4 regions of the Xenorhabdus littoralis genome follow, and region 1 is predicted to be linked to each of the others. Evidence: predicted binding sites of a transcription regulator. Region 1 holds the regulator's gene; each other region holds the start of a gene.
The links. Region 1 encodes Fur, which represses iron uptake genes when iron is present. Its sites were predicted from a motif close to ATAATAATGAGAACNACTATCAA; they were not measured.
Positions count from the first base shown of each region.

Region 2: the regulator Fur is predicted to act here: its motif matches at 1,233-1,255, upstream of feoA (ferrous iron transporter A).
Region 3: the regulator Fur is predicted to act here: its motif matches at 1,251-1,273, upstream of fes (enterochelin esterase).
Region 4: the regulator Fur is predicted to act here: its motif matches at 1,734-1,756, upstream of exbB (tonB-system energizer ExbB).

Region 1 is NZ_VCDP01000070.1:16,342-19,560, reverse strand. Features, by position in the region: gene FE394_RS16240 (TetR/AcrR family transcriptional regulator) at 1-2, shown strand, start outside; gene ybfE (LexA regulated protein) at 108-398, shown strand; gene fldA (flavodoxin FldA) at 574-1,107, shown strand; gene fur (ferric iron uptake transcriptional regulator) at 1,291-1,740, shown strand; gene FE394_RS16220 (beta-N-acetylhexosaminidase) at 1,979-3,219, opposite strand, start outside.
Region 2 is NZ_VCDP01000017.1:48,481-51,699, reverse strand. Features, by position in the region: gene FE394_RS05635 (pyridoxamine 5'-phosphate oxidase family protein) at 356-889, shown strand; gene feoA (ferrous iron transporter A) at 1,285-1,509, shown strand; gene feoB (Fe(2+) transporter permease subunit FeoB) at 1,543-3,219, shown strand, end outside.
Region 3 is NZ_VCDP01000008.1:89,441-92,659, reverse strand. Features, by position in the region: gene FE394_RS03360 (TonB-dependent siderophore receptor) at 1-1,065, opposite strand, end outside; gene fes (enterochelin esterase) at 1,373-2,674, shown strand; gene FE394_RS03350 (MbtH family protein) at 2,720-2,932, shown strand; gene FE394_RS03345 (non-ribosomal peptide synthetase) at 2,992-3,219, shown strand, end outside.
Region 4 is NZ_VCDP01000025.1:77,352-80,570, forward strand. Features, by position in the region: gene FE394_RS07425 (DedA family protein) at 1-218, opposite strand, end outside; gene metC (cystathionine beta-lyase) at 324-1,517, opposite strand; gene exbB (tonB-system energizer ExbB) at 1,934-2,953, shown strand; gene exbD (TonB system transport protein ExbD) at 2,960-3,219, shown strand, end outside.

The sequences.
Region 1 (3,219 bases):
AAACACCGATTGCAACAATCTCTCCCATCAACCAGTAGCGACACGCGTCCAGCTAAGGTATTATTGCCCGCTATATTACTGGTACACGCCCTTTATCAATTGAATTTATGGCAAAAGAACAAACTGATCGCACCACACTGGATTTGTTCGCAGATGAACGCAGGCCTGGGCGACCTAAAACAAACCCGCTGTCCAGAGATGAACAGCTTAGGATCAATAAACGTAACCAGTTGCGACGAGATAAAGTCAAGGGACTGCGTCGAGTGGAACTTAAACTCAACGAAGATGCCGTCTATGCACTGAATCTTCTGGCAAAACAGCACAATATCAGTCGTAGTGAACTGATTGAACAGATGCTGTTAGCTCAACTGGCAGAAAAAAATCACCTTGCCGATTAACGGCTTTTATATAGCAGCAATGAAGCGGCATCACCACACAAATCTGACAGACTTGTCATAGATGTTTGGTCAGAATAACGCTTTTCATTTTATTAAAACTGACATTTTTCCTGCTGATTTCAGCGCGACGTGTATGGCTTTAATACACAGATAAAACAAGAGGTTAACCCATTTTATGGCAATAATAGGTATATTCTTCGGCAGTGATACAGGCAACACAGAGAACATCGCCAAGATGATCCAAGAAAAATTGGGCGGTGCTGATGTTGTTGAAGTCCACGATATTGCCAAAAGTAGCAAAGAAGACATTGAAGCCTTCGATATTCTGCTACTTGGCATCCCAACTTGGTATTACGGCGAAGCTCAATGTGATTGGGATGATTTCTTCCCGACTCTGGAAGAGATCAACTTTGAAGGGAAACTAGTCGCCCTGTTCGGTTGTGGTGATCAGGAAGATTATGCAGAGTACTTTTGTGATGCTATGGGCACCATTCGCGATATTATTGAACCTCATGGCGCTATCATCGTAGGCCACTGGCCGACCGAAGGATATCACTTTGAAGCCTCTAAAGGCATGGCCGACGATAATCACTTTATCGGTCTGGCTATTGATGAAGATCGTCAGCCAGAATTAACCGATGAACGTGTTGACACTTGGGTACAACAGATCAAGACTGAAATGAGTCTGTCTGAAATTTTGGACGCATAAGGGCATTTGTTCCCTTTCATGCAGGATTATTACTGCATAATGTGTCATGATACCGGGGTTGGCATGATTTTCATTTTGAATATCCATGCCTATAATCAACAACGTGAAACAGAACTATGATTCCATCGCGATACCCCCAAGTATCATAAGTTCACTTAACTCAAGTTACAGGACTGAATCCGCATGACCGACAACAATAAAGCATTGAAAAATGCTGGACTTAAAGTAACACTTCCGCGCCTGAAGATTCTGGAAGTGCTACAGGACCCAGAATGCCATCATGTCAGTGCGGAGGACCTCTACAAAAAACTGATTGATATCGGTGAAGAGATTGGCCTCGCCACTGTCTATCGCGTACTGAACCAGTTCGATGATGCCGGCATAGTCACACGCCATAATTTTGAAGGCGGTAAATCGGTTTTTGAACTCACTCAGCAACATCACCATGACCATCTGATTTGTCTCGACTGTGGTAAGGTCATTGAATTCAGCGATGACTTAATTGAAGAGCGTCAGAAAGATATTGCTGAACGTTATGGGATTAAACTCTCAAACCACAGCCTCTATTTATATGGTCATTGTACTTCTGGTGATTGTCGCGAAAATAATTCACTTCATGATGAACATTCGTAATAAACAGGCATGACAAGGGATAATTGAAATCGTTTTCTGCTATTTTTTCTGCTCTTGTCTGGTTTGGCCTGAATAAGCTACTGCCGATTAGCTCAAGTTAATCGGCAGTCTGCTTTTATCCTTTGTCTTTCAAGCTACGGCGTTGTTGGCTACGCTGTAGCTTGAAATCCATTGGATGTACTATATTAAAATTTCACTATTAAAATTTCACTATTGAAGTTTCACTATTGAAGTTTCACTATTGAAGTTTCACTTCATCTATCCGGCTAAAGCGCTTACCATCACTACTGACAGAACGAATTTTCACATTTCCACTGACATGCGGACGCTGCCGATCATCGTAAACCTGCCATGTTTTCCCCCCATCCAATGAATACTGGATAACGACTCCCGGCAAAGCAATATTGGCCTCAAATGTTCCGGCAACAATTTTGCCACCCGGTACGGGTAAACGATATGAAATATGGGATTTATCCAGTTTAGCCAGCTCGTACTGCCCGATCAGATTGGCAAAACGTTCCCAATCTCGCTTAAGTGCATCCATATCAACATAATGCGTTATTCCGCCTTTATACTCCCTGCCCTGCTGATAGTTCAGCTCCCAGCCCGCCTGACGCCATGCACGTTCTGCCAGAGGCAGTAAACGTGGATAGATCATATATTCCATCTGCTCATCCGTGCGCACGGTTTCACTCCATAATTGCCCTGATATTCCATAAGCCCCCGGCCAACGCTTATTGCTGTGGGTATTGAAGCGGTTGCCATCGCGATCTACTGAGGTTTCAGCATTTTGTGGTATGTTGTTCGGGGCAAAACTGAAAATTTTTTCTTCATCATTAAACCGAGTTGCCCAATAGTAGCCACGCTCTTTCGGATCGACTTCATACGGCATATCAACGTAGACATAATCAGGACTGGAGATGACTACCTGATACCCTTTGTTAGCCCAGTCATTTACAGATTCATAACCTCCCCAATAAAGGGTATCCCAGAAATTCACCGCAACATGTTTAGTGGCAAAGTCTTCCGCTGACTTGGCATGTTTCAGACCATCCTGCCATGCCTGCATTGTGTCAATTCCGTGAGCGTTGACAATTTTACTGACCTCAATAGCAAAGTAGCTGGCGAGTTCATCAACATCTTTAATCACGCCTTGCGCTATCATCTTCTGACAAACCTGAGATTTAGACCACGGTTTGTCTTCGATTTTTTGATTGATAATTCCCTTATTCGGTACTACTGGCCCATCTTTGTCCTGATACCCAGCGCCTAAGCGGATATTTTTTGCTTCATCTCCGCCAAAATGCCATGTATTCAACGGCAGCCCGGCTTCTTTATGCATGGAAACTATTTCACCAATCACTTTATCAATGAATCGCTTGGAGGAGTCCAGACATGGATTAAGGTAGCTGCGGTGATCATAAAACTGCACAGATGTTGTATTTGAGGTATCTGTCGGATCAAGCAGGCGATACTCAT
Region 2 (3,219 bases), on a different contig from region 1:
CCTGATAGGTGTGCCATTATCTGAATTGCAACTTTACATCCATTGGGTATATTTTTTTAACTATTTAAAATCACTAATTATATTTATATTAAAATAAATTATCACAGCAGATTAAATAAAATTAACCACGCCTTTATCTGATAAAAAACCATAGAATTCATGACAATGATTTTATTTGTTTCCAGCGTTATAAATTTGAATAAGTGATAACACCTGACTATTCCTGAAAATAATCCGTATAATTCGCTTTGCGATAAATCCATTAGTAAAAAAACTTATTGGATATTATAAAAAATACAATTAACTAACCTGTTCTTTAAATAAAAAACACATTCATACTGTTGAGGAAAAAGTAATGAATAAGCATATCCAAAGCAGTTTTAACTTACTCAGCAATATCCGTTTTTTCAATCTTTCCACTCATGACCCAGATGCCGATTCAGCCTGGTCATCAACCCTGTTTTATATTCCGCAATACCACCCACTCAAATTGATTTGGTATTCAAAACAAAATACCCGACATTCGCGGGAGCTGTACATCAACCCCCGTGTCAGCGGGACAATCTATAGCAGCCAGGTTATGCCTGATTCATCACTGGATCTGGCCGGCTCCCAATTTATGGGTTATGCCCGCCAAGTTCCCGACGAACAACTACAGGAGACGTATGATCACTTCTTTCTGAAAACCTTTCCTGATGAGAATATCCGCAAGAAGAAAGCGCGTCCTATCAGTGACTATCAGGGTCATGCGGAACGCCGTTTCTATGAATTGGAGATTCAGGTGTGGTGGGTATATGATTCGGATGCCTGGACTCTTCATAAGGATGATGATCGCGTTCAGGTTCCATTGAGTGAGCTACTTGTTCCCCCCATGTTCAATGAAAAATAAATAATGAATGAATGAGAATGAACAATCATTCGAAATATTAATGAAAAGATAGAAATTAACAGGCCCTGTTTATTATCTAGGGCTTGTTACCCTAATAATCTCTACGCCTTATATTTTCCCTCCACTTTTAACGACTTACCGAATGAAGAAAAATTTCAGACAATACTCAACCAGTATTGCAGCCATTTATTTTCAATTAAATCACCATTAATTTGATTAAAATCAATTTATTTTAATACCATCCGAGGATAAACAATCCGTATCGCAACTGCATATTATTATCATTAACAATTAGAATTCAGAGTAATCGCCATACTTTTTTCTTGTGAATTCCCCTTTATTGAGGATAATAATTCTTATAATCACTTATATTTTCAGTTTTAATGGAGAGTTATATGGCTCTTATTCCAGAAAGCACATATAAAATTCTGGGATTTTCTCCAGATATCAGCCCGGCTTACCGACAAAAATTATTGTCTCTCGGCTTGCTGCCCGGTTCAACATTTCAGGTCATTCGCTTCGCTCCATTGGGCGATCCAATACAAATCGAAACACGCAGGGTAAACCTGACCCTCCGTAAACAAGACTTAGAATTTATCATCTTGCATGAAGATCTATAGTATCACCCCTGATTGGCAGAAGCAGAAAGTATGATGAAACATTTAACCATAGGCCTGATCGGTAATCCCAATGCCGGTAAAACGACCCTATTTAACCAACTCACTGGTTCCCGACAACGAGTGGGAAACTGGGCAGGAGTCACTGTAGAGCGCAAAACCGGCCACTTTATAACCCATGACCATAAAGTCGAACTTGTCGATCTTCCGGGCACTTACTCACTGACTACCATCTCTGAACAGACTTCCATTGATGAACAAATTGCCTGCCACTATATCCTCAGTGGTGAAGCCGATATGTTGATCAACGTTGTGGATGCCTCAAATCTGGAGCGCAACCTTTATCTCTCGCTGCAACTGATTGAGCTGGGAGTTCCCTGCATCGTTGCACTGAATATGCTGGATATCGCCCAAAACCAGCGTATCAATATTGATGTCAAAGCACTGGAGCAACGTCTTGGTTGTCCGGTTATCCCGTTGGTATCTACCCGTGCCACGGGGATCGATGCACTGAAAAAAATCATCGACAATTACCCGCAACAATCCAACCCTGTACAGGTTGAGTATCCCGATGTGTTATTGCCGGAAATTAATCTCCTTTCCGGCCAGATCACAGAGAAGTTCAATCCACAACAACGTCGCTGGCTCACTTTGCAAGTGCTGGAAGGGGATATTTATAGTCGCGAGATTTCTGAACTGACTCAGGTACAACTGGCTGAAAGTAAGGAGCGCCTGCAAGAAACACAGATTGAAGAACCAGACCTGATTATTGCGGGAGCGCGCTATCAGGCAATTAACGAGCTTTGTCTGGCCGTCATTGATACCCGCTCGGCCATACCAAACAAACTGACCAAAACATTAGACACTATTATCCTGAACCGTTGGCTGGGTGTACCCATCTTCCTGTTCGTCATGTACCTGATGTTTGTACTGGCCATTAATATCGGAGGGGCTTTACAGCCAATCTTTGATGGTGCTTCCGCCGCCCTTTTCATTGATGGAATGCAATGGCTGGGTTATACCCTCCACTTCCCGAATTGGCTGACAGTTTTCCTTGCCCAAGGTATCGGCGGGGGTATCAACACGATGCTACCGCTGGTTCCCCAAATTGGCATGATGTACCTGTTCCTCTCCTTCCTTGAAGATTCAGGCTATATGGCTCGGGCCGCGTTTGTCATGGACAGGCTGATGCAGGCAATGGGGCTTCCGGGTAAATCCTTTGTGCCCTTGATTGTCGGCTTTGGCTGTAACGTGCCAGCCGTGATGGGGGCAAGAACTCTGGATGCGCCGCGTGAGCGACTGATTACTATCATGATGGCACCGTTTATGTCCTGTGGGGCGAGGCTGGCAATCTTCGCCGTGTTTGCTGCGGCATTTTTTGGCAAAAGCGGGGCAAGCATCGTCTTCTCTCTGTATATATTGGGAATTGTCGTTGCCATCCTGACAGGCCTGTTGCTCAAATACACCATTATGCGTGGTGAAGCCTCGCCATTTGTGATGGAGCTGCCTGTTTATCATGTTCCCCATGCCAAAACCCTGCTGCTCCAGACTTGGCAGCGACTGAAAGGTTTCGTGGTACGGGCAGGTAAAGTGATTATCGCCGCCAGTATGTTCATTGGCGCGCTGAACAGCTTCTCTTTCTCAGGTAAAACTGTAGACAATATCAATGAATCAGCACTGGCTTCAGTCAGTAAAGTGATTACACCAATATTG
Region 3 (3,219 bases), on a different contig from region 1:
AACTAAATATTTTGTACGTTCATTTGACTTTGAATAACGCAGGTTTTGCTGGAAAGAAAAAACATCATTAATGTCATGCTCAAGCATGTAGCCGATAGAGGTCTGTTCCCGTCTGGACTGATTAAAAGAGGGTTCACTGAGATTCATATCGTAGGGGATATAGCCCACATTGGAAACTGGCGTTACGGTGCCGATTTTAGGGTAGAAGTTGCGGTATCCCGCCTTGGGATCGTACTGATAACTGGTTAGCAACGTAAAGGTCGTATTATTGTTGGGTATCCATGTCAGCGCTGGGGCGATGGCTATCCGCTCTTTCTTATGACCTTTGACGAACTGTTTCTGGGTGCTGAGAATACCATTTAAACGATAGAGAACGGGAATATCATCACCCAGTGCTCCACCGAAATCAAAGGCCAATTCGCCAAGGCTCTGATTACCTGCTTTCATTTGTATCTTATGAATGGGCTGGGCAGTCGGCCTTTTGCTGGTCATGTTAATCAGGCCACCGGGGCTGACCTGACCATATAGCACGGATGCCGGCCCATGTACCAATTCCACACGCTCCAATAACCAAGGATCAATCTGTCCTACAGTGCCCCCTGAACTGTTCGTGCCATAGCTCAAACCATCAAGAAATTTAGGGGAATAACGGAAGCCACGTGTGATCACTTCGTCATTGCGGTTGGAAGAGCCGCGGTAATTGGTGACAACACCGCTTGAATAATTCAGGGCGTCAGCAACCGTTGCCGCACCTTGCACTTCCATTTGTGTGCGGTTGATGACGCTGATTGACTGGGGCGTTTTGATGAGGGGAGTGGTGCTTTTGGTGCCGGCAGCACTGTCTGATTCTACGAAGTGTTCTACTGAGTTGCCTGTACTTGCGTTTGTGACGGTTATGGTGTCTTCGTTGTTATTGGCAGCCCTATTATTGCTTGTATGGCTTGCTGAAGCATAGGGAGATAACAGTAAGGCAGAAGTAATCATTAATAATGATTTACTATAGTTATAGTTTCTGGTTATTTTATTTTCGGATTTCAACATTTCATTCTTGATAGGCAGTACCATGGATTTCATCTCTCAAAATAGACTTTCTTTTAAATAATTATTCAAAATCAATAAAATAATTAAGAATTATCCCATTATGACTAAACTGAATAGTGAGGGCCTCCTGCCACGTTACCCCAATAATTATCCATTAACTCTATTAGCCAATAGCTATGATTAATAAAATATATTGAATAATATTGCAAATGAAAATCATTATCAATATCATTTGTTGGCGATAATTATTTTGATTTACTGAGGTTGTTGTTATCAGGTGTATCAGATAGACACGTTATTTGTGGGCGAATCTTTTTGAAGGGGTAAAGGGATGAAGTTAGTATTTCAACCATCAGGTACGGTAGATAATTTATTATCCGCTCCTAATGTTGGCAGTGAATTATGGTGGGGAAATATCGCTATTTTGGGCACACCTATCATAGAAATTGCGATAAATCATCAAGTTCAAACGACATTCTTTTGGCGAGACCCTAGCGGGGATGAACAAAATTCAGCTTTTCGCCAAGTCTATATCGATATCAATGGCGTCACTGATCATCACCGCCCACAGCCACAGAGCCTGCAACGAGTGCCTGAAACGGATATCTGGCATTGGTCGGTGAGCCTCGAAGAGGACTGGAGAGGGAGTTATCGATTTATCCCTATCACTGATGCCCATCTGCCCCCCGAATTTTCCGATGAAATCAAACAGCGCAACCAACAGCAACGTGAATGGTGGATCTCACTCTTTCCATTATCCATTCCTGATCCTTTGAATCTACAAGGTTCTCACCGTAACGGGCTTGGCGTGCCTTTATCCGCAATTCACATGCCCCATGCCCTTGAACAGACAGCATGGGCGTTAACCGGGGTAAATCCGGATCATGTCACGCGGTCGGACAAACGAGAGCCTCTGCTTTTGCATTGGCAGAGTGACCGGCTCAACAATCAAAGGCGTATTTGGCTTTATTCCAGTGGGGAAGAAACCGCGCTTCCACGCCCTCTCATCATTCTCTTGGATGGGCTGAATTGGGTAGAGAAAATGCCGATTTTTCCTGTCATTGACGTGGCGACTGAACAACAACAGATACCGGATGCAATCTGGCTTCTGATTGATGTTATTGATATGCCCCACCGGGAGCAGGAACTCCCCTGCAATTACGATTTTTGGCAAGCGATTCAGGATGAACTGTTACCGCTTATCGCACAGCATGCCACCTTCAGTGATGATCCTGAACAGACTATTATTGCAGGGCAGAGTTACGGTGGGCTGTCGGCACTGTACGCCGCACTCCACTGGCCACAACGCTTTGGTTGTGTTCTCACGCAATCAGGGTCTTTCTGGTGGCCTGATAGCAAAATTGTTCGACAGTTTATGTCATCTTCTGAACATAAACCCGGTTGGCTGACACAGCAGGTTTTTGAGCAAAAAGTGGTTCCTTCATCATTGAAAATCTTTCAAGAGGCAGGGTCCCACGAAGCAGATATCCATTTTGTGAATGATCAAATGTATGCCGCGTTAAAAGAGGCCGGGCATCGTGTGAATTATCGCGTGTTTAATGGCGGGCATGATGTGCTGTGTTGGCGCGGTGGATTAATTGATGGACTTAGCTGGTTACTGGCTGAAAAGTGATACGGCAAACGATGATTGAAATCCCGAATATGATGAGAACCAACGATGAATCTGGAACAAAAAAATCCTTTTGATGATGATGAAATCTCTTTTTATGTACTGATCAATGATCAACAGCAATATAGCCTTTGGCCCGCTTTTGCTGCCCGGCCACCCGGTTGGGAGAGAGTTATTGGCCCAGATTCGCGGACAGCATGTATCGCATACATAGAAGAGCACTGGGTGGATATGCGCCCGGCCAGTCTGCGCAAACTATAGGTGAATCAAGATTGATAATGCCGATGGTTTAATCTGTAGATAAGAAAGGATAATAAAACGTGCTTAATGTATTACCGCTGTCTGAAGTTAAACAGGTCAATCTGACACTACCGCTAGTGGCTGCCCAGCCCGGGATTTGGATGGCCGACCAAATCGCCAGCCAGCGCAATGTATTTACCATTGCGCATTATATTGAAATGAATGGAGAACTGGATCGTTCCTTATTTGATGCGGCTATCCGCCAAGGTTTGGCTGAAGCTGACACCATTCATGCGAGATATTTTATA
Region 4 (3,219 bases), on a different contig from region 1:
AGTACCGTAGGAATGAAACTCATGACACCTTTGGCAATCAAGGCACCAGAAAGCACGAGTAGAGTATCTCCGGGTAAAAAGGCTGCTGGCAATAATCCATTTTCCAGCACGATGGTGGCAAAGAGGACACCATAAATAATCCAGATGATATCGGGATTGGCGAGTTGGTTAAAATCATGATGCCAAAGCGCATACATGATCTCGCTTAACGTTTCCATTGTTTATCCTGTGATTTTTGCGAGTAAACTAATTAGCAACCAGAGTGTACCGCAAAATGAGAGGATAGGGATTTGATTTGATCCCACATGGAGGTTTGATTGGGGTTAACGCATCGCAAGGCGCGCAAAGCCGTTAGCCAGATCATCAATCAAATCCTGCGGGTTTTCCAATCCAATATGGAGCCGGAACAAAGTACCGGTTTTCTGCGTTGCATCATATTGACGTATCAGTTTGAGTATTTCTGGCTGAATACCCAAAATCAAAGATTCAAATCCTCCCCATGAAAACGCCATTTTAAAATGGCTAAGATTATCAAGATAATCAGCTAATTGTTCGGCAGTAAGCCGGGTGTTCAGGAGAAACGAAAACAGCCCGCTAGAGCCAGTGAAGTCGCGCTGAAAATAATCATGACCGGGACAAGAAGGTAAAGCCGGATGATAAACTTCGGCCACTTCGGGTTGTTCTGCGAGCCACTTGGCGATCCTGATACTGCTTTCTTCATGATGCTTTAAGCGGACAGACAGTGTGCGCAGACCTCTATTTGCCATATACACCGTATCAGGATCGGCTATCTGTCCCAGCAGATACGAACGCTCCCTGAGTTGATTCCAACAGCGCGCATTGGCAACTGCCGTTCCCAGCATTCCATCCGAGTGACCGATGATATATTTCGTGGCAGACTGAACGGAAACATCGATACCAAATTCCAGTGCCTTAAACAGAATGCCCGCCGCCCATGTATTATCGATAATAATCACAATGTCAGGATTAACCTGACGGACAGCGCGCACAATGGCGGGTACATCTTGTACTTCCATTGTCAGGGAACCGGGTGATTCGAGAAAGACAACTTTGGTATTTGGCTGAATCAGAGCAGCAATGCCGTCACCGATCATCGGGTCAAAATAATCGGCGGAAACCCCCATTTTTTTCAGGAACTTATTGCAAAAATCTTGTGTTGGTTCGTAAGCCGCTCCTGCCAGCAGAATATGATCGCCAGTTTCCACAAAGGCGAGAATCGAATGGGTGATCGCTGCTGCACCGGAAGGATACAGTGAACAGCCTGCCCCGCCTTCAAGTTCGGTCATCGCTTCCTGAAAGGCGAAATGCGTTAATGTGCCACGTCGCCCATAAAATAATTCGCCGTTGGCACAATTTTTCAAGGCATGTTGCAGATCTTCAACCGTATCGAAAATGATAGATGATGTGCGTTGAATAAGAGGATTAACAGAACCTTGCGTATATTTTTTTTGCCTTCCTGTACTGACTAATAAAGTTTCTACTTTTTTTTCTGTCATGGCACCACACCCTCAATGTAATTTTTAGCTTACTGACTAATGTCCAAGTAAATTTGTTCTAATAATGATTAGAAAGTTAAAAGATTTGGGTTAGCTTTGCCAAAAGGATTTGAACAACTTGACGAAAATTCAAGATGGGCCGTTGATAACCGTACAGGATATGTTAACGGAAGTGCAGAATTACCCTGCATCTTTTTATTGGCACTTTTTTATCAAATAGTAATGATAATTACTATCAAATCGCGCAATGTCTGATATCATTTGCAGCGGACTTTTTCCTCTTGCGTTTTTGAGGTAAGAAAACAAGAGGTAAGAAGCAAGAAGCATGACTTTGGTCATATTAGGATTAGCAAGATGAGTAAACACGATTCACTGCTAAGTAACAGAATCTATAAGAAAGAGAGTAAGGCTAACTGATGCGTAATTTGACAGCTTCTATTCTATTGGCACTCGGATTAACAAGTTCAGCGTGGGCTGATACAGTGCCAGCACCAACGGCTGCGGCGCCAGAAAATCAGGCTGCTGCTCAGGTAGCCGCTCCGGCCACACCAGAATCTTCCACAGCTCCACAAGTGTCTGAGCAAAAAACTGATACCCAGGCAATTGATGCCCAGAAAACGGATGCACCAGCAACCACTGAAACGCAAGCCACAGCCCCTGATAGTGCAGAAACTGTGGTCACAGAAAACGTGACAACCGAAATGGTTGTTGAAGATTCTGAAAACGCGTCCGGTGGTTTTGCCACAGATCTGTCCGTTTGGGGCATGTATCAGAATGCGGATGTGGTAGTAAAAACCGTCATGGTGGGATTAGTAATAGCTTCAGTTATCACATGGTCGCTGTTTTTCTCCAAAGGCATTGAATTGTTCGCAGCTCGCCGCCGCCTACGTAAAGAACAATTGGCGTTAGTGGGTGTAGCCAATCTGGATGCAGCGACAAAAATTGCTGCTGATTTTGGTAAGAAGAGTATCAGTCGCTCTCTGTTGAGCGAAGCACTGTCAGAACGTGCCCTGTCTGCTGAAAGCACGGACAAGGCTGGCACCAAAGAGCGTACTTCATTCCGTATGGAACGCGCGGTGGCTGGAATCAGTCGTCATATGGGACGCGGAAACGGCTATCTGGCGACGATTGGTGCAATTTCCCCATTTGTGGGTCTGTTCGGGACAGTCTGGGGGATCATGAACAGCTTCATCGGTATCGCCCATTCGCAAACCACCAATCTGGCGGTTGTTGCTCCGGGTATCGCAGAAGCATTGTTGGCAACAGCATTGGGTCTGGTGGCTGCGATCCCTGCGGTAGTGATTTATAACGTCTTCGCTCGTGTCATTTCCTCATACCGTGGGCAAGTTGGAGATATGGCGGCTCAGGCAATTTTGTTGCTGGGGCGTGATCTTGATCTGGCTGACAGCACAGCAGAAAAAGCAGAAGCAAGGTAATAAATTATGGCAATACGTCTTAATGAAGATTTGGACGATAGCGGTGAGTTGCATGAAATCAACGTCACGCCATTTATCGACGTGATGTTGGTGCTGCTGATTATTTTCATGGTAGCAGCGCCATTGGCAACGGTGGATATCAAAGTTGATCTGCCAGCATCAACCGCTAAACCGCAACCACGGCCAGAAAAACCTGTATTCCTGACCGTGAAAGCGGATCATCAGCTCTATGTGGGTGATGAATTGGTTGATCGTAATATCTTATC